DNA from 4 places in the Microbulbifer sp. JSM ZJ756 genome. Region 1 is predicted to be linked to each of the others. Evidence: predicted binding sites of a transcription regulator. Region 1 holds the regulator's gene; each other region holds the start of a gene.
What was found. Region 1 encodes sigma-54, which starts transcription at its own class of promoters, with help from an activator protein. Its sites were predicted from a motif close to TGGCACANNNNTTGCNNT; they were not measured.

Region 1 (4,736 bases):
AGCACAAACGCGCCCCGGACCTGGTGATCCGCGATGCACGCACACGCCACTTTAACCTGGAGGGCAACCTGGCCTATCGGGTGGACGCGGAGCGGATTACTTTCTTCCAGTATGCCCGCAGTGACCGCGCCAACCTGAAGGAGCCACGCATCCTGTTTTTCCAGGGAGACCAACCCAAGTGGCGCACGGAGTCACGGACCGGGGTGGCCTTTAACAATGGCGAACGGGTGGTCCTGCGTGGCGACGTGCATATCAATGAACTCCCGGAGCCCGGCGGCATCGTACTGGATACCGAGAAAATCACCATCAAGCCCCGCCAGGAATACGCGGAAACAGACAAACTTGTTACTATTGCCGCCGGCCCGAACCGGACGCAGGGAAAAGGCCTGCGCGCCTTCCTGAAACAAGACCGGGTAGAGATACTCTCCGAGGTGGAAAGCACCTATGAAACTCAATAACTTCCTGTGCGCCCTGGCAGCTACTACGCTACTGCTGCCGGGAATGCACGCCACAGCACTGCCGGCCGACCGCCAACAGCCGGTCAAGGTCAATGCGCAGAAACTGGAAGCCAACCGCGGCAAGAACCTGTCGGTCTACAGCGGCAACGTGGTCATCACCCAGGGCTCGCTGCAGATCCGCGCCGATCGCGTGGAAGTACACGGCAACCCGGAAGGGGAGATCCGCCGCGTCATCGCCACCGGCAATCCGGCCCACTTCCAGCAACAGATGCAACAGAGCCAGAACCTGGTCAAGGCCCGCGCGCGCCGCATCGAGTTCAAGGTCAACTCCGACGAACTGCAGCTGACTGGCAACGCCCACGTGGACCGTGACGGCAACACCCTGGCCGCAGAGCGGATCGACTATGACCTCAACAGCGAAAAAATGCAGGCCCAGGGCCAATCTGGCGACGGCCGGGTCGAGATGATCTGGAAACCGGAGCGCAAGCCCGAAGGGACAGCCCCGGCCGACAGCGCAGAAGATAACAAGGATTCGACGGAAGGCCAGTAACCCCTTCCCACCGGGGCCGCGCCTCGCAATCCCCAGATCCAGCGCGGGATGCCGCCACGGCATCTCGCGCCCAGCAGGAATTCAGTATGCCAACGCTACAGGCGTTACACCTCGCCAAACAGTACAAGAAGCGCAAAGTCGTACGGGACGTATCCGTCAGCGTATCGAGCGGCCAGGTCGTGGGCCTGCTGGGCCCCAATGGGGCCGGCAAAACCACCTGCTTCTACATGATCGCCGGCCTGGTGCGCGCGGACGCGGGCCAGGTGCTGATCGATGAAGAAGACATCACGCGGTTATCCATGCACGGCCGGGCCCGCAAGGGCATCGGCTACCTGCCGCAGGAGGCCTCGGTATTTCGCCGCCTCAGCGTCCGCGACAACATTCTCGCCATCCTCGAGACCCGCAAGGACCTTACCCGGGCGCAGCGGCAGGAGCGGGCCGATGAGCTGCTGAACGAATTCAATATCACCCATATCTCCGGCAGCCTGGGCATGTCCCTGTCCGGCGGCGAGCGACGCCGGGTGGAGATTGCGCGAGCCCTGGCCACCGATCCGGCATTCGTCCTGCTCGACGAACCCTTTGCCGGCGTCGATCCCATTTCGGTCAACGATATCAAGCAGATCATCCAGCACCTGCGCCAGCGTGGCATTGGCGTCCTGATCACTGACCACAACGTGCGCGAGACCCTGTCCATTTGTGAGACCGCCTATATCGTCAGCGAAGGCCACATCATCGCCGCCGGCGCACCGGATGAGGTGCTCTCCAACCAGCAGGTACGCGAGGTTTACCTGGGCCACGAATTCACCATCTGATGCGGACCGGGCGCCGAAAACCGTCCTAGGCAGAGGGGGCAATCTGCATATCTGTCACCTCCATCGCCGGCGGAGGCAATACGGTCATCATTTTCGGCACACTTATTGCTTGTAATCGCGCCCACAGCAGGTTAGTCTGCCGCCTTATCGAAATTCGGAAGAATATTTCGTTCTAGCGGTTCTCTACCCTGTATGAAGCAATCCCTCCAGCTCAAGCTCGGCACCCAGCTGACGATGACCCCGCAGCTGCAGCAGGCGATTCGCCTCCTGCAACTGTCGACGCTCGACCTGCAACAGGAGGTCCAGTCGGCCCTGGACAGCAACCCGCTGCTGGAGACCGATACCGGGGAGCATGGCGAACATGAAGCCTCCGCGGATGAGGCCAAGGGCGAGGATCACCCGACCCCCGGGCCCGATGACCGCACGGCCAGCGCCAGCGAATCCGGTACAGATGCCGCGAGCGAGAGCGAATGGAACAACGACATTCCCGACGACCTGCCGGTCGATACCCACTGGGATGACATCTACAGCGGTGGCAGCTACAGCGGCCCGACCGGCGAGGACAACCTGCTGGAGCAGCGCAATGCCACCTCCGAAAGCCTCCACGACCACCTGCTGTGGCAGCTGAACCTCACCCCACTCTCCCGGCACGACAAACTGATTGCTGAAACCCTGATCGACGCGATCGATACCCGGGGCTTCCTGCAGTCGCCACTGGCGGAGCTGGCCGAGGCGCTGGAGGTCGGTGAGGATGAAATCCTGGCGGTCCTGAAAACCATCCAGCAGTTTGAGCCCGCCGGATGTGCGGCGCGCGACCTGCGCGAGTCCCTGCTGCTGCAGCTGCTGCAGATGCCCGCCGAGACCCCCTGGCTCGCCGAGGCCCAGGCCATCGTCGACTTGCACCTGGACCTGCTGGGTAAACGCGACTTTCGCCAGCTGGGGCGCCGCACCCGGCTGAATGAGGCCCAACTGGGTGAAGTGATGCGGCTGATCCAGTCACTCAACCCGCACCCGGGCGAGGCCTTTGGCAGCGATGAGCCGCAATATGTCGTACCGGATGTGATCGTAACCCGGCGCCAGCAACGCTGGCAGGTGGAGCTGAACCCGGAAACCACCCCGCGCCTGCGCATCCATGCCGGTTATGCCTCCATGATCAAACGCGCGGACAACTCCGCCGATAACAACTTCCTGCGCGATCACCTGCAGGAGGCACGCTGGTTCCTCAAGAGCCTGCAGAGCCGCAATGAGACCCTGCTCAAGGTGGCCTCGAGCATCGTCGAGAAACAGCAGGGCTTTTTCGAGCAGGGCCCCGAGGGAATGAAACCCATGGTGCTGGCGGATATTGCTGAAACCGTGGGCATGCACGAGTCCACTATTTCACGGGTCACCACGCAAAAGTATATGTTCACACCCCGCGGGGTCTTTGAGCTCAAATACTTCTTTTCCAGCCACGTCAGCACCAATTCCGGTGAGGATGCCTCGTCTACCGCGATCCGCGCACTGATCCGCAAGCTGGTCGACGCCGAGCAGCCACGCAAGCCCCTGTCCGATAACAAGATCACCCAGGAGCTGGCCAACCAGGGAATCAAGGTTGCCCGCCGCACGGTCGCCAAATATCGCGAATCCATGGGCATACCCTCTTCCAGTGAGCGCAAGCGCCTGATCTGAGACCACTGCAGGCCCCGCCAACCGGGCCCTAGCGGCGCAACCTGACCCCATCGGAAAATACGGTCACCACCACTTGCCGGGCATGCAATCCCACGCGGCCCGCAACCAATACCTCAAGTTTGAGTGTATCCTTCCAATCTGGCGTACTTCCTAGTAGGGTTGCCGCCCTGACAGGGGGTGCTGCCGGTTCAAACCGCGCTTTCGATGCACTCGAACAGGAGAATTCCATGCAAGTCAACATCAGTGGCCGCCACCTGGAAGTGACTTCAGCCCTTCGCGATTATTGTCTCGAAAAACTGGATAAACTCTCCCACCACAATGACCTGATCACGACGGGACAGGTAACCCTGTCAATGGAAAAGAAAGAAATACAGCGCGCCGAGGCACTGTTTCACGTCAATGGGCGGGAGATCTTTGCGGATTCGGAAGCGGATGATATGTACGCGGCAATTGACGCCCTCACGGACAAGCTCGATCGCCAGCTGATAAAACACAAAGAGAAGTTGCGAGCCCATCGTTAAGCTATGACATTGGAAGCATTACTCTCGCCCAGCCTCAGCCTTTGCCGGGTGGCGGGCAGCAGCAAAAAGAAGCTCTTGCTGAATATTGCCCAGGCGATAGCCGAGCAGTATCCACACCTGGACGCAGACACGATTTTCAACCAGATGATCGCGCGCGAGCGGCTGGGCTCCACCGGCATCGGGGATGGTGTCGCCATCCCCCACTGCCGCCTGCCGGGCTGCCAGGAGGCCATTGGTGTACTGTGCACCACTGAGCCGGCGATCGATTTCGATGCTGCCGACCGCCAGCCGGTCGACCTGCTATTCGCCCTGCTGGTGCCGGAAAACGCGGAGCAGGAACACCTGGACACCCTGGCGGAAATCGCCGCCCTGTTTAACGACAGCAGGGTCAGGGAGAAGCTCCGCCAGGCGGACTCCAGCGACGAGCTCTACGCCCTGGCCATCGACAGCGCTGCCGCAGCCTGAAGCACACCAGCGCCGTCCCACTGCGATCCTTCACAAACATCCGTTATCGTTGTGCCGGACGCCGCAATGGCGGATCATTGGCCAATGCGACCGGGAGCCCGCCGGTAGCTCTTGCCCGGGCAGGTAGCAAACGGCCGGCAGTCGATCAAACATTACGAAACGGACCTCGAAACTTATGCGCCTGGTGATCATCAGCGGCCGCTCCGGCTCCGGCAAGAGTTCAGCCCTGCAACTGCTGGAAGACGTCGGCTTCAACTGTATC
Region 2 (4,736 bases), on a different contig from region 1:
GGGGAGATGTCTTCCTGGAAATTCTTGAACCACTGGTGCTCCGCCGAGCAGTGGTTGATGACCAGGTCGGCCATCAGGTGAAAGTCGGTACTGATGCGCAGGATATCGTTCCAGTCCCCCAGGCCCGGTTCCACCTGCTTGTAGTCGATCACCGCGAAGCCGTCGTCACTGGAGTAGGGGAAGAACGGCAGGATATGCACGCTGTTGATCAGCATGGTGAAGTGGGTCTTGAGAAAGTGGTGCAGCGTCTTTAATGGGTGCTGCCCCTTGCGCTGGATCGTATTGCCGTAAGTAATCACGACAATATCCGTCTGGTCCCACAGGTTCTTGTGGGCAATCGGTGTCTGGCATTCCTCGTCCAGGCGCATGACCTTCATCAGTCGCTGCGCCAGTGTGGCCCCGTCCTGGTCGGGATAGATGACCGCCAGGTGTTCGCAGAGTCGTTTCTGCAATACTTCGCGGATGGGCATGTCTTCAGTCAGTGCGTTCATCGGTGCTTCCCGGCCTGTTATGTTCCGTATTCCTCGTAGTCCATCTCCACCGCGGACTTCAGTTCCTGCAGGAACTCCGGTGCGGCGCTGGTGATGCGGCTCCAGCTGGGGATAAAGGGGGTCTCCATCGGGTTTTCCAGGAAGGTCTGCCCGGCCTTCATCAGGTTGCGCGCAAACAGCTCCACAGTCTGTTCCTCGCGGTGGATATCGAAATCGAGCCCGTTGATGATGGCATCGTTGCGATAGGTCTCGACAAAATCCAGCGCAATGCGGAAGTAGGTAGCCTTGATACTGCGAAAAGTCTCGGTGGAGAACACCGTGCCCTGGGTGGCCAGCTTGCGGAACAGTGACTTGGATATATCGATGGACATCTTCGACAGGCCCGCCTCCTGGTCGTCAAAGGAAACCTTCTGGTGCTTGTGGTCGTAGCGGTGGGCGATATCCACCTGGCACAGGCGGTTGGTGGAATAGTTGCGGTGCATCTCTGACAGCACACCGATTTCCAGCCCCCAGTCACTGGGAATCCGCAGGTCGTTGATCACGTCCCGGCGGAATGAGAACTCGCCGGCCAGGGCATAGCGGAAGCTGTCCATATAATCGAGGTACTCGGTGTGGCCATAGATCTTTTTCAGGGTACGGATCAGCGGCGTTACCAGCAGGCGGCAGACCCGGCCGTTGATCTTTCCCGACGCCACGCGCGAGTAATAGCCCTTGCAGAACTCGTAGTTGAAGTTGGGATTGGCGATGGGGTAGAAGAGCCGCGCCAGCAGCAGCCTGTCATAGGTGACGATATCGCAGTCGTGCAGGGCGATGGCCTCGCCGCGGTTGGAGGCGAGGATATAGCCCAGGCAGTACCAGACATTGCGCCCCTTGCCCGCCTCCCGGGGCGCCAGGCCGCGGGCCTCCAGCTTGGCGTCCAGCTCGCGCAGGCGCGGGCCGTCATTCCACAGTACCCGCACGTGCTGGGGCAGCACACTGAACTGGCGCAGTGCGTCGCGATACTGGGCTTCGTCGGCACGGTCCAGGCCAATCACGATCTCGGACAGGTAGGGTACCTGCTTCAGCTGCTCGAGGATGGCCGGCAGGGCCTCGCCTTCCAGTTCCGAGTAGAGGGAAGGCAGCAGCAGGGACATGGGACGCTGGCGGGAGAATTCCATCAGTTCCCGTTCCATCTCGTCCTGCGTTCGGTTGGAGAGGTTGTGCAGGGTGGTAATGGAGCCGTTCTGGAAAAAGTCGGTCACGGGCGCCTCCTGTAGGGGCTGGTAGATGGCCATGCTGGTGGCCTGGGTATTCTCGTTTTCTCGCGCTGGGTCAAAGCTGTGGTGGTGCTATTTATTCCGTTCATCAGTTGGAGCGAGCAGTGGTGCGATGCACTCGTGCCAGCCCGCCGGGCCTTCCTGCTCGCTGGTGAGTACCAGCCGGGATGCTGTCTCCTCCAGCTCCGGTGGCTGGCGGTGGGGGCCGCGCACAATCACGGCAATATTCGCCACCGCGAGCATATCCAGGTCGTTGGGGCTGTCCCCGGCCGCCACCAGCCCATAGTCACCCGGTTGTGCCCGGCGATAACATTCGAGCAGTTGCAGGGTTGCGCGCCCCTTGTCGGTGTCACCCAGCAGGTGCAGGAAGCGGCCACCCTCCAGGGTGGCGAGCCCGGCTTCGCGGGCACGGGCACAGAAAGCCCGTTTTTCCCGATCCGTGCCGCGCCATAGCAGCGGCTCGGAGTAGTGACGTGTCTGTGCCGCCGCAGCCTGCTGCGGCGTCAGGCCGGTGGCGTCCACGATCTCCTGCAGTGTGGCATTGGCAAAGCCCAGGTAGGGTGAGCCGTGCGTTCGTGTATCGCGGTCCAGGTAATCCAGCAGGTCCCGGCGGGGCTTGCCTGGTTCCAGCACCCAGAAGCCGGCCTCTTCGCGGGCCCCGGGCGGGGGTTCCGGGAAGTAACCGACGGGGATAAAGATGGCCGAGCCATTTTCGACAATAAACGGGTGGTGGTTGCCCAGCTCCTGCCGGATCTCGATCATCTCGTCGCGGGTCTTGCTGCTGTTGAGGATGACCGGGACTTCGCGTTGGTCCAGCTCGCGCAGCAGCCCGTCGACCGGTTCATGGGAATAGGTGAAGTGGTCCAGCAGGGTGCCGTCCAGGTCACTGACCACCAGCCAGTGCTTGTCGTGCGTTTTTTCTTGCGCCATTGCCACGTCGATCCGGATCACTCTGTTACAGCCTGTACGTAAATAGAATCCAAAAATAGTGCCAGTCTGGGATTATGAGCCAACAAAATGCCCGGCAGGCGCCATCGCGGTGCGCTGTGGCACCTGATTCCTTTTGTGTCTGGAGAGTCGCTGATCTTTACTGATCAGGTGCTGCAGTTTGGTGAAAGTCGGCCGCACACGATCAAGCGGTATGCCTTATATTGGCGCATTTTGGCCTGGATGCCGCTATTTGCACCAACTCAGTGCATGGCGACAGCCGGACCAGGTGGAGGGTGATATGGCGGGTAAGCGCAGGGGAAAAAACGATGACAAGGAGAAATGGTCGGACAGGGTAACCCGCACCAGCGATGCGCTGGACCTCCAAGAGGGTGTATTCACCCTCGATGACCCGGCCGAGATTGCCCGCTCCCTGAAACGCTCGGCAGAGACCAGTGAGCGACGCAAGTCCGATCCCTACCGTTCTGCCATGTCGATGCTGACCTTCTATATCAACCGGGCGGGGAGCAAACTGCCGGAAGAGAGGCGGGCGGTGCTGGAACAGGCCAAGGAGGAGTTGCGTCGGGTGTTTGGCCGCGAGTGACCGGCCGTCGCGCCTATGTGCAGGCTGTGGCAAGGAAAATCACAGATTATCCTTATCCGCCGCAGCGAAATGCGCCATCTGGTCCGAATATGCTTTCATAAACGCGGGCCGGTCGACAGCGCGCGCGACATAGTCACGGCAGGTAGGGTATCGGGCCAGCCCGTCGAACCTGGCCACAAGACGCAGTACATCCGCCATGGCTATATCGGCGACCGAGAAGGTGCCGGCCAGCCATTCGCACCCTGCCAGTACCTGTTCCATATGCTGGAGCCGCGCATCGAGGAACCCATCCAGGTGTTTCCGTCCCGGCGTTTCAGTGTTGTCACCGGAAAAAATGAATATTGACCATGGCAGGCTGGCCGCCTCAACCGAGTTGAGCGCAGCGAATAGCCATTTAATCACCTCGCTGCGGGCGCCTGGCTCAGTTGGCATTAGCGTGTCACTGTGCTCTCCCAGATGGAACAGGATCGCGCCACTCTCGAAAATTGAGGTCTCGCCGATGGTCAGCCAGGGCACCTGCCCGAAAGGCTGGTTCGAGAAATGCCCGGTATCCCTTGCACGAAACGGCACACTCTCAACACGGTATGGCAAGCCGGCTTCTTCCAGTGCCCAGCGCACGCGAATGTCACGCACGTATCCCCTGGGCATATCGGGGACCCAGTCGAAAGTGGTGAGGATCAGTTCGGTCATTGGGTATCTCCTTTTGCGAACCCCTCTATCCAGAGCGCTCTGGTACCGCAGGAGAAGTTGAAAACGCCGTGTACCGGGGCAGATTATTCAGGTGCCTCGTACAGGTTAAAAGCTATTCAAATGCAATGTCCAGTCAGGGCTGGAGTTCGAACGGGGCCACCTTTGTGCCCTGGTGGTAAACCATCTTCCAGGATCCGTTCTCCAGTCTCCATATGGATGTTCTGTATGAGAAAGTCCCGGTATCACTTCCTGCCTTCTTGATAAAAGCCCTGTGCACTGTTTGTGTGACGCCATCCCCAAGAATACGAAACTCCCTGTCCTGCGTTTGTGCAGACCAATCGGCATCCTGCGGCAGTTGCTCGAGAAGCTCTGCGAGCCCAAAGCAGGCACCGCTGGCGCCGATCTCCCTGAAGTCGCCAGAAATCAATTCCCTTAATTTCGTGCGAGATCGTCGTACGGAAGTATTCAGTAAAGATTTTTCTTTGCTGATGATCTCTTCCTGGAGGGACATGTGCCTGGAACCTGGTTGTTCGGGGTGCCCAACCGGTGTCAGTGAAGTTTGCCCCCAGCTTCCCGCACCGAGAGCGGACCCCCGCAACCCGAAAATAGAGTTATTGGTTCTACGCATATAGCGAACCGCTAGAGCCAGTGTGTCGGGCTAGGACTTCTGCCGGCTGGTATCGTGAAACTGCCACAGTACGTTGATGATTTTCCAGTCGCCGGCTCTGGTCTTGTACAGGTGCATGTAATCGATCCACTCATCTACTG
Region 3 (4,736 bases), on a different contig from region 1:
TTGATTCTGCGTATTAGCTCCATAAATGACCCCGGCAGTTACCGCCGAAATAACACCGCACATGAGAAAGCGGACCGCCAGTCGAGCTCTACCCGGTTTCCTGTAGGTATTCTCCATGCTTGCCAGTACAATGCCTGCAATGCCCAATAGGCCCATCAAAAAAGCAGCAATAGCCACGTATAGGATGGGGCTGTATGAATGGGTGAAGGCGCCCAACACGAAAGGTGTGCCGACCAGTATGAATGGAGCCAGTGGAATGACACCGGCGAGGATTCTGACATCCATGCCCGTCTCCTGTTGTCTTCTCAAGGATTGTAGTCGCGATAAGCGCTCCATGGTGGAGGGCTGTTGCACGGGCATTGCAGTTCGCCACCCGGCGTACACTAAGTACGCAGGTCTTCAAATCGCAAGTCATGCTTTGCCAGCAACTGCTTCACCCGGTGCGAATCGTTGTTCGACTTCTTCGCCTGCCGGCTCACATTAAACAGCTTGCGCCCGGCCTCCGCCATAGAGCTGGAGCGCCGGCACACATCAATCAGCGCGGCCAGCTTGAGCTGGTCGTAGTAATCCATCTCGGCGCTGCTGCCGCTGCCCAGTACGCTCTCCACTGCACTGCGGGCATGTTCGCTGCTGTGCGCGGGCGTGTGCCACTTGTGCTTCAGGCGGCGGATCTCTTCGTCCACCACTTCCACCGTAATGCGCCCGCCATCGGCCAGGGTGGCCATGCGGGTGATGCTGGCGTTCAGGTCGCGGAAGTTGGCCGCCCAGGTGGCGTCGGCTGAGCGGCCGAAGGCCAGGTACTTTTCCCGCGCCGCCCTGTTGAAGCTCACCAGGTGCCCGGCCTTGTTGGAGAAGGATTCCAGTTCGTAATCGACATTGGGCTCCAGGTCTTCGATGCGGTCGCGCAGGGACGGTAGTTCGTAGGTCCACAGGTCGATCCGTGCCAGCAGGTCGGCGCGGAAGCTGCCCTCCCTGGCTTTCTGCGCCAGATCCTTGTTGGTGCCGGCAATCAGCTGGAAGTCGCTGCTGGCCTCGCGGTCGGAACCGAACGGGATAAAGCGCTTGTCCTCGATCGCCCGCAGCAGCATCGCCTGTTCGTCCAGCCCCAGCTCGCCGATTTCGTCCAGGAACAGCAGGCCTTTGTGGGCTTCCTTCAGCAGGCCGGCGCGATCGGCGGTGGCGCCGGTGAAGGCGCCCTTCTTGTGGCCGAACAGGGCGGACATGGTGTTCTCGCCTTTCAGGGTGGCGCAGTTGATGGCCACCAGCCGTCCCTCCAGCTTGCCGCGCTGCTTGCGCAGTTCGTACACCCGCTGGGCCAGCTGGGTCTTGCCCGCACCGGTGGGGCCGGTGATCAGGATCGGCGCATTGGAGCGGATGGAGACCTTCTCCAGCTGCTCGATCATGCGGTTGAACGGGGCGTTGTTGGTCTGGATGCCGCCCTTCAGGTAGACGGTGCCTTCCTGGTGTTCCTTCTGGAAGCGCGACGCAATCTGGTCGTACCGGGACAGGTCCAGGTCAATTACCTGGTACTGACCGGGCGCGTCGCTGTCGCGCCGGGCGGGGGAGGTCTGCAGCAGCTTGCCGGGCAGGTAGCCCGCCTCGGTCAGCAGGTACAGGCAGATCTGCGCCACGTGGGAGCCGGTGGTGATATGGGTGAGGTAGCGCTCGCGGTTGGGGCGGAACTGGTAGCCGCGGGCGAAATCCAGCAGCTGGCTGTAGACCGTCTCGAAATCCCACGGGTCCGGGAAGTTCACCTTGTGGTGGACCACCTCGGTCTCCGGCGATACCAGCGCGATATCCTCGGTGACCTGGTTCGCCAGGCCCTGGGAGTGGTTGTCGAACAGCAGTTCCAGCCGGTCGATCAGCAGGTCTTCGTGCTGGCACATGGAAACGGTCGGCCGCCACTTGTCCCAGCGCTTATCGCCCTTGCCGCGCCGGTCCATGGTGGTGCCGAGAATACTGATGGCAACTGTTTTCATGGTTATCAAATATATTATCTGGCTATCAAAAAAGATAGATCGGTGGCGCTTCGATGATGGTGGTCGCTGGCGGGAAATCGCTTTATGAAGAAAAATTCTTTATTTAAATCAACGGGTTAAAAGTTTTTTCAGCACGCTGGCAAAAGTTGGCACTGTCCTCGCTATACAGGGGCTACACATAAGCAAGCACGAACCCGGCAGCCGAACAGAAAAGCCGGGATGGAAGAAGAAGGAAAGGAACAATGACTCAGCAAGCCTATGAAGTAATGCAGGACGGTGGTGTGCCGATCAAGTCGTGGACTGTCGGCGTGCCCTTCGAAGCTGAGGCCAGGGAGCAGCTGAAGAACATCTCCCGCATGCCGTTTATCCACCAGTGGGTGGCGGCCATGCCGGATGTGCACCTGGGTAAGGGTGCCACCATCGGCAGTGTGGTGCCGACACTCGGCGCGGTGATCCCGGCGGCGGTGGGTGTGGATATCGGCTGCGGCATGATGGCGGTGCGCACCAGCCTCAAGGCGTCGCAACTGCCGGACGGCCTGGCGGGTGTGCGCTCCGCCATCGAGCGGGCGGTACCCCACGGGCGTTCCTCGCGGGCGCGCGGAAGCCGCGACAAGGGTGCGTGGGGGAGCCTGCCGGACGATGTGATGCAGGCCTGGGCGCCGCTGGCGGCGCAGTTCGATGTGCTGCAGGAAAAGCACCCGGTGCTGAAGAACACCAACAACATCAATCACCTGGGTACGCTTGGGACCGGTAACCACTTTATCGAGATGTGCCTGGATGAGCACGACAGCGTCTGGCTGATGCTGCATAGCGGTTCCCGCGGTGTGGGTAACCGCATCGGTACGCACTTTATCGAGATGGCGAAGAAGGACATGGAGCGCTGGCATATCCACCTGCCGGATACCGACCTGAGCTACCTGCCGGAAGGCACCGAGCATTTCGACCAGTATGTGGAAGCGGTGGAGTGGGCGCAGGACTTTGCCCGCATCAACCGCGAGGTAATGATGGCCCGCACCATCGACGCGGTGAAGGCGGCGCTGGGGATGGAGTTCGAGGCCCGTATGGAGGCGGTGAACTGCCACCATAACTATGTGTCCCGCGAGCACCACTTCGGCAAGAACGTGCTGGTTACCCGCAAGGGCGCAGTGCGTGCCCGCGAGGGCGAGATGGGAATTATCCCCGGGAGTATGGGGGCGCGTTCCTTCATCGTCCGCGGGCTGGGAAATGCGGACAGCTTCTGTAGCTGCAGCCACGGTGCGGGCCGCGTGATGTCCCGCACCAAAGCCAAGAAGCTGGTGTCGCTGGAAGAGCACCTGCAGGCGACCGCCGATGTGGAATGCCGTAAGGATGCCGGCGTGATTGATGAAACCCCGGCGGCCTACAAGCCGATCGAGAAGGTGATGGCCGCCCAGAAAGACCTGGTGGAAGTGGTGTACACCCTGAAGCAGGTCGTCTGCGTGAAAGGATAGGACCATGCATACCATTGATGGATCACAGGGCGAGGGCGGTGGACAGATTTTCCGCTCCACGCTGACTTTGTCCACCTGCCAGGGGGAGCCGGTGCGGATAAGGAATATCCGCGCTGGCCGCCGCAAGCCGGGCCTGATGCGCCAGCACCTGGTGTGCCTGCATGCGGCCCAGGCGATTTCCGGCGCGCAGGTGACAGGGGACGAGCTGGGCTCAACCGAGGTGACGTTCAAACCGGGCAAAGTGAACGCTGGTGAGTATCGGTTTGCCATTGGCACCGCCGGCAGCACCAGCCTGGTGTTCCAGACCATCCTGTTGCCGCTGCTGCTGGCGGACGGGGTGAGCGAGGTCTGCCTGGAGGGCGGCACCCACAACAAACAGGCGCCCAGCTTCGATTTTATCCAGGCCGGTTTCCTGCCGGTGATGGCGCAGATGGGTTACCGGGCCGAGGTGCAGCTGGAGAGGTTCGGCTTTTACCCGGCCGGCGGCGGCCGGTGGCGGGCACGGATATACCCGGTGGGTGAACTGAAGCCGCTGGCTCTGCTGGAGCGGGGCGCCGTGCTAAGCAAGGAGGCGCTGGTGACCTCGGCACAGATTCCGGGCCACGTGGCAGACAGGGAATTGCGGCATATCGCCAGCAAGGGCGACTGGGCGGCGGACGAGCTCCAGCGCCGGCAGGTGGATTCATTCGGGCCGGGCAATATCGTGTCGCTGCGGGTGTACGCCGAGCACGTTACCGAAGTGATTGAGGTGGTGGGCGAGAAGCAGCTGTCGTCGGAGCGGGTTGCGGGCCGCGCGGTGAAGGAGTTCAACCGGTATATGGAAGCCGGGGTGCCGGTGGGCGAACACCTGGCGGACCAGCTGCTGCCGATGGTGTTGGGCAGGGGCGGCCGTTTCAGGACGCTGGCGCCGAGCCAGCACCTGCTAACGAATATCGAGGTGATCCGGCAGCTCACCGGGATGGAAATCAGCGTGCACAGGGAAGGCGGGCACGCCTGGATCGTCAGCGTGCCGGGCAGCACGCAAGCGCGTTAGGCGCCGGCAGCAGGATATGCCCAGGGATGAAAAATGGCACAGGGGATGTGCCCGCGTGAGAACACTGGCCGCCTGCAATGCGCAGGTGGCAGCAAAAGAGTTTGGGCCAATGGCCCGGCATGCGGAGCTGGTTCACAACGCCAGCCCGGCACAGGAGCCCCTGGCTTGCTGTGTACCTGCCGGGGCAATTACCTGAACACTACTTTGTAGCTCAGAGGTAGAGCAGCCGATAGTTTCGGCCGGTCGCAGGTTCGA
Region 4 (4,736 bases), on a different contig from region 1:
TGCTACCGCTGTTTTTTTCCGAAACCTTCAGCCTCGACCCGGTGCGGGCCGGGCTGCTGGCCTCCGGATACGCCTTCATGAACCTGGTGTCCCGCCCGGTGGGCGGCCTTTTCAGTGACAGGTTCGGTCGCCGGGCCACGCTCCAGGTCCTGGTACTGGGCCTGATGGCGGGTTACCTGGCGATGAGCCAGATCGACAGCACCTGGCCACTGCTACTGGCCGTGGCCGCCGCCATGGGCTGTTCCTTTTTCGTGCAGGCCGGTGAGGGTGCGGTCTTCGCCGTGGTGCCCCTGATCCAGCGGCGCCTTACCGGGCAGATTGCCGGCATGACAGGCGCTTACGGCAATGTGGGGGCAGTGTTTTACCTGACGGTATTGAGCCTGGTTTCCTACGAGGCCTTCTTCCTGGTGATTGCCGCCACCGCGCTGGTGGGCTTTGCCGTGCTCCTGCTGATGGAGGAACCGCAGGGGCAGATGGCGGAAGTGCTGCCGGATGGCAGCGTCTCACTGATCGATGTGACCTGAATACCATGCCTTCCGCGACCGACACGCACGTCCCGCAAGGCACAGACAGCCGAGCCAGGGCGGATGACAGGCGGCAGGAAGCGCTGGTCATGACCAGCGCTTCCTGTGCCGGACGGCGGGTCCATAACGATGATGCATGTGCGGTCTGTGCGCCCAGTGGCTCCGCACGCCTGTTCCGCGGAGCCCTGGCAGCGGTCGCAGACGGGGTTGCCAGTGCCGAAGCCGGCGGTGAGGCGGCGCGCGCGGCGATCAGTGGGTTCCTGTCCGACTACTACAGCACGCCCGAAACCTGGTCCGTCAAACAGGCGGCCGCGCGGGTGCTGCACGCACTGAACAGCTGGCTCTACCGCCAGGGCGGCGGCAGCCGGGAACTCCGCCAGGGCTGGCTGACCACATTTTCCTGCGTGATTTTCAAGGGCGCCAGTGCCCACCTGATCCATATCGGCGACTCCCGTATCTACCGGTTGCGCGGCGACACCCTGGATTGCCTTACTTGTGACCACAGCCGCGCTTTAGGACGCAACCGCACCTTCCTGGCCCGCGCCCTGGGTATGGACGCCCATATTGAGGTGGACTACCGCTGTGAGCAGCTGGAGCAGGGCGATATCTTCCTGGTCTGCAGCGACGGGGTGCACGACTACCTGGCCCCGGCGCGCATCGCGACAATACTGCGAGCACAGACCGACGACCCCGCCCGGGCACTTCTGGACGCGGCGCTCGCTGCCGGTTCGGAAGACAACCTGAGCGCAGCCGTGGTCCGTGTCCGGGTGTGCCCGAAACCGGAAAGCGAGGACCTGCTGGGGCAGCGCGACAGGCTGCCCTTCCCCCCGGACCTGCGCCCCGGCAACCGGCTCGATGGTTTCCTGGTCCTGCAGGAGCTGCACGCCAGTGCCCGCAGCCAGCTCTACCTGGCCCGCGATACCGGCAGTGGTGCCCTGCGTGTCATCAAGACACCGTCGGCCAATTTTATTGATGACCCGGCCTACATAGAGAACTTTATTGCCGAGGAATGGACCGGCAGGCGGCTGGATCACCCGGGTATCGTGCGCATCTATGCCCCACCGGCGTCTCAACAGTTCCTCTACCACGTGATGGAATATGTCGAGGGCCAGAGCCTGCGCCAGTGGCTGGAACTGAACCCGGCGCCGCCAATCGAGCAGGTGCGGGAACTGGTGCAGCAACTGGTCAGTGCACTGCGACGATTGCAACGGATGGAGATTATCCACGGCGACCTGAAACCCGAGAACATCATGATCTCCGCCGACGGACGCCTGAAGCTGGTCGACCTGGGCGGCGCAAATGCGGCAGGACTCAGGGAGCACCTGCACCATCGCAGCGACCGGGTCCCGGGAAGCAAGAATTATATTGCTCCCGAATACTTTCTCGGCGATGCCGCCAGTCACCGATCAGACATTTTTTCCCTCGGGGTAATCACCTATGAGTTGCTCACTGGCCATTATCCCTATCGCGAGCGAGCAGGCGACCGGCTTTACCGGCTGCACAACTACAGCGCGCTCCACTATCGGCCAGCCAGGAATCACCGCCCGGAGTTACCGTTGTGGATCGACAGGGCCCTGCAGAGGGCCTGCCATCCCAACCCCCGCCATCGCTACGCGGCCCTGTCGGAGTTTGTCCACGACCTGCACACACCCAACCCCGAGTTCACCCACGCGGACAGCGCGCCACTGATGGAGCGCAACCCGCTGCTGTTCTGGCAGCTCGTAGCACTGCTGTTACTGCTCTCGCACCTGCTGCATTTCCTGCAGTGACAAACCGGAACAAAACCTTGCGCAACACCCTGCCGGCACCAACGCGGTGCAACCCGGCCGCCCCTGCACCAGCTTGCCGCACACCAGTCACAGGCAGCAGCGGCAAACCCGCATAAACCGGTGAGACGCGTTTGGCACAATCCTTGAATCCCTGATTACACCAATACAGAAAATCCCTTACGAGGCAACGGCGCCTGTACCCTTCGGCAGAAGGGGTAGAGGCCGTGCCTACACCACCCTCCCCGCCCCACCCTGCCGGATCATTCAGAGACAACACGGCAGGAACTCACATGGTTGAACCGCGGGCTAAGCAAAAACTAATCGTTATCGGCAACGGAATGGTGGGCCACCATTTCCTTGAGCAGCTGGCTGCGCGCCCCGAGAACGCACTGTTCGAGGTCACCGTCTTCTGCGCCGAGCCACGACCGGCCTACGATCGCGTGCACCTGTCTGAATATTTTGCCGGCCGCAGCGCCGACGACCTGGCGCTGGGCAGGATCGACCAGTACCGCGACTGGGGCTACGACCTGCTACTGAACGATGCCGCAGTCTCCATCGACCGGGAAAAGCGGACCGTAACTTCCGCCAGCGGTGTGGAGAAAACTTATGACCGCCTGATCCTGGCCACCGGCTCCTACCCGTTCGTACCACCGATTCCCGGCCATGAGCACGGGAAATGCTTCGTTTACCGCACGCTTGAGGACCTGGACGCGATTCGCGCGGCCAGTGAAAACGCCACCACCGGCGTCGTTGTCGGCGGTGGCCTGCTGGGGCTCGAAGCTGCCAACGCGCTGAAAGAACTGGGACTGGAAGCCCACGTAGTGGAGTTCGCCCCGGGCCTGATGGGTATCCAGCTGGATGAGGGCGGTTCCGGACTGCTGAAAGACAAGATTGAGGACCTGGGCGTAACTGTCCACACCAGCACCGCTACCGAACTGATCGAGGAAGTAGACAGCGGTCGCCTGCGTATGCAGTTCAAGGATGATCGCGAACTGGTCACCGACCTGATCGTTTTCTCCGCCGGTATCCGCCCCGAAGACAAGCTGGCACAAGCCGCCGGACTGCAACTCGGTGAGCGCGGCGGTATCGTGATCGATGAATCCTGCCGCACATCCGACGGGAATATCTTCGCCATTGGCGAGTGTGCGCTGTACGAAAACTTCATCTATGGCCTGGTGGCTCCCGGTTACACCATGGCCCGCAATGTGGTCTCCCTGCTCTGCGGTGAGGAGGCCAGCTTTACCGGTGCCGACATGAGCACCAAGCTTAAACTGCTGGGCGTCGAGGTAGGATCCATCGGCGATGCCCACGGTCGCGCCGAGGGCGCCGCAGCAATCACTTTTGTCGACGAACAGAGCGGCATCTACAAACGCATAATTACTGACGGCGACGGCAGGAAGCTGCTGGGCGCCGTGCTGGTGGGTGACACCGGCGACTACGACCAGCTGCTGCAGTATCACCTGAACGATATCGACCTGCCGGAGCACCCGGAGCAACTGATCCTGCCCGCCGCGGACGGCGACGCCCCCACACTCGGTGCCGGGGCACTGCCCGCAACCGCCACCATCTGCTCCTGCCACAATGTCAGCAAGGGCCAGATTGTCGATGTGGTGCAAGGGGGTTGCTGTTCACTGGGTGAGGTCAAGGATGTCACCAGGGCATCTACCGGCTGCGGTGGTTGCTCCGCGCTATTGAAAAACGTTGTCGACGAGGAGCTCGCGGCACTGGGCATGGAGGTCAACAACCACCTGTGCGCGCACTTTGAATTTACCCGCCAGGAGCTGTTCCATATTGTCCAGGTGGAAGAAATCCGTACGTTCGAGGACCTGTTGCAGAAGCATGGCAGCGGTCGCGGCTGTGAAATCTGCAAGCCCACCGTGGCCTCCATCCTCGCCTCCCTGTGGAATGACCATATCCACCACAGGCCCCATGTGGGCCTGCAGGACACCAACGACACCTTTATGGCCAACATGCAGAAGAACGGCAGCTACTCGGTGGTACCGCGGGTACCCGGGGGCGAAATCACCCCGGACAAGCTGATCGTGCTGGGCCAGGTGGCCAAGAAATACGACCTCTACACCAAGATCACCGGCGGCCAGCGCGTCGACCTGTTCGGTGCCCGGCTGGAACAGTTACCCGAGATCTGGCGGGAGCTGATTGAGGCCGGCTTCGAAACCGGGCACGCCTACGGCAAGTCACTGCGCACGGTGAAGTCCTGCGTGGGCAGTACCTGGTGCCGCTTCGGGGTACAGGACAGTGTTGCCATGGCCCTGCATATCGAGAATCGCTACAAGGGATTGCGTTCACCGCACAAGATCAAGATGGCGGTATCCGGGTGCACCCGCGAATGTGCCGAGGCGCAGAGCAAGGATGTGGGCGTAATCGCCACCGAGAATGGCTGGAACCTGTTTGTCTGCGGCAATGGCGGCATGCGCCCGCGCCA

Region 2: the regulator sigma-54 is predicted to act here: its motif matches at 2,724-2,741, upstream of ACH6CX_RS04180 (HAD-IIB family hydrolase).
Region 3: the regulator sigma-54 is predicted to act here: its motif matches at 2,127-2,144, upstream of ACH6CX_RS06570 (RtcB family protein).
Region 4: the regulator sigma-54 is predicted to act here: its motif matches at 2,426-2,443, upstream of nirB (nitrite reductase large subunit NirB).

Annotation. Positions count from the first base shown of each region.
Region 1 covers NZ_JBISER010000009.1:207,867-212,602, forward strand. Annotated here, with positions in the region: gene lptC (LPS export ABC transporter periplasmic protein LptC) at 1-458, shown strand, start outside; gene lptA (lipopolysaccharide transport periplasmic protein LptA) at 445-1,008, shown strand; gene lptB (LPS export ABC transporter ATP-binding protein) at 1,095-1,820, shown strand; gene ACH6CX_RS15180 (RNA polymerase factor sigma-54) at 2,013-3,488, shown strand; gene hpf (ribosome hibernation-promoting factor, HPF/YfiA family) at 3,716-4,009, shown strand; gene ptsN (PTS IIA-like nitrogen regulatory protein PtsN) at 4,013-4,474, shown strand; gene rapZ (RNase adapter RapZ) at 4,650-4,736, shown strand, end outside.
Region 2 covers NZ_JBISER010000002.1:54,321-59,056, forward strand. Annotated here, with positions in the region: gene ACH6CX_RS04170 (sugar phosphorylase) at 1-491, opposite strand, end outside; gene ACH6CX_RS04175 (glycosyl transferase) at 509-1,732, opposite strand; gene ACH6CX_RS04180 (HAD-IIB family hydrolase) at 1,820-2,677, opposite strand; gene ACH6CX_RS04185 (DUF3175 domain-containing protein) at 2,928-3,278, shown strand; gene ACH6CX_RS04190 (glutathione S-transferase family protein) at 3,318-3,968, opposite strand; gene ACH6CX_RS04195 (DUF4440 domain-containing protein) at 4,102-4,479, opposite strand; gene ACH6CX_RS04200 (nuclear transport factor 2 family protein) at 4,627-4,736, opposite strand, start outside.
Region 3 covers NZ_JBISER010000003.1:77,424-82,159, reverse strand. Annotated here, with positions in the region: gene ACH6CX_RS06580 (hypothetical protein) at 1-285, opposite strand, end outside; gene rtcR (RNA repair transcriptional activator RtcR) at 384-1,979, opposite strand; gene ACH6CX_RS06570 (RtcB family protein) at 2,222-3,448, shown strand; gene rtcA (RNA 3'-terminal phosphate cyclase) at 3,453-4,481, shown strand; tRNA gene ACH6CX_RS06560 (tRNA-Thr) at 4,682-4,736, shown strand, end outside.
Region 4 covers NZ_JBISER010000004.1:42,248-46,983, forward strand. Annotated here, with positions in the region: gene ACH6CX_RS08315 (NarK family nitrate/nitrite MFS transporter) at 1-524, shown strand, start outside; gene ACH6CX_RS08320 (protein kinase) at 614-2,293, shown strand; gene nirB (nitrite reductase large subunit NirB) at 2,584-4,736, shown strand, end outside.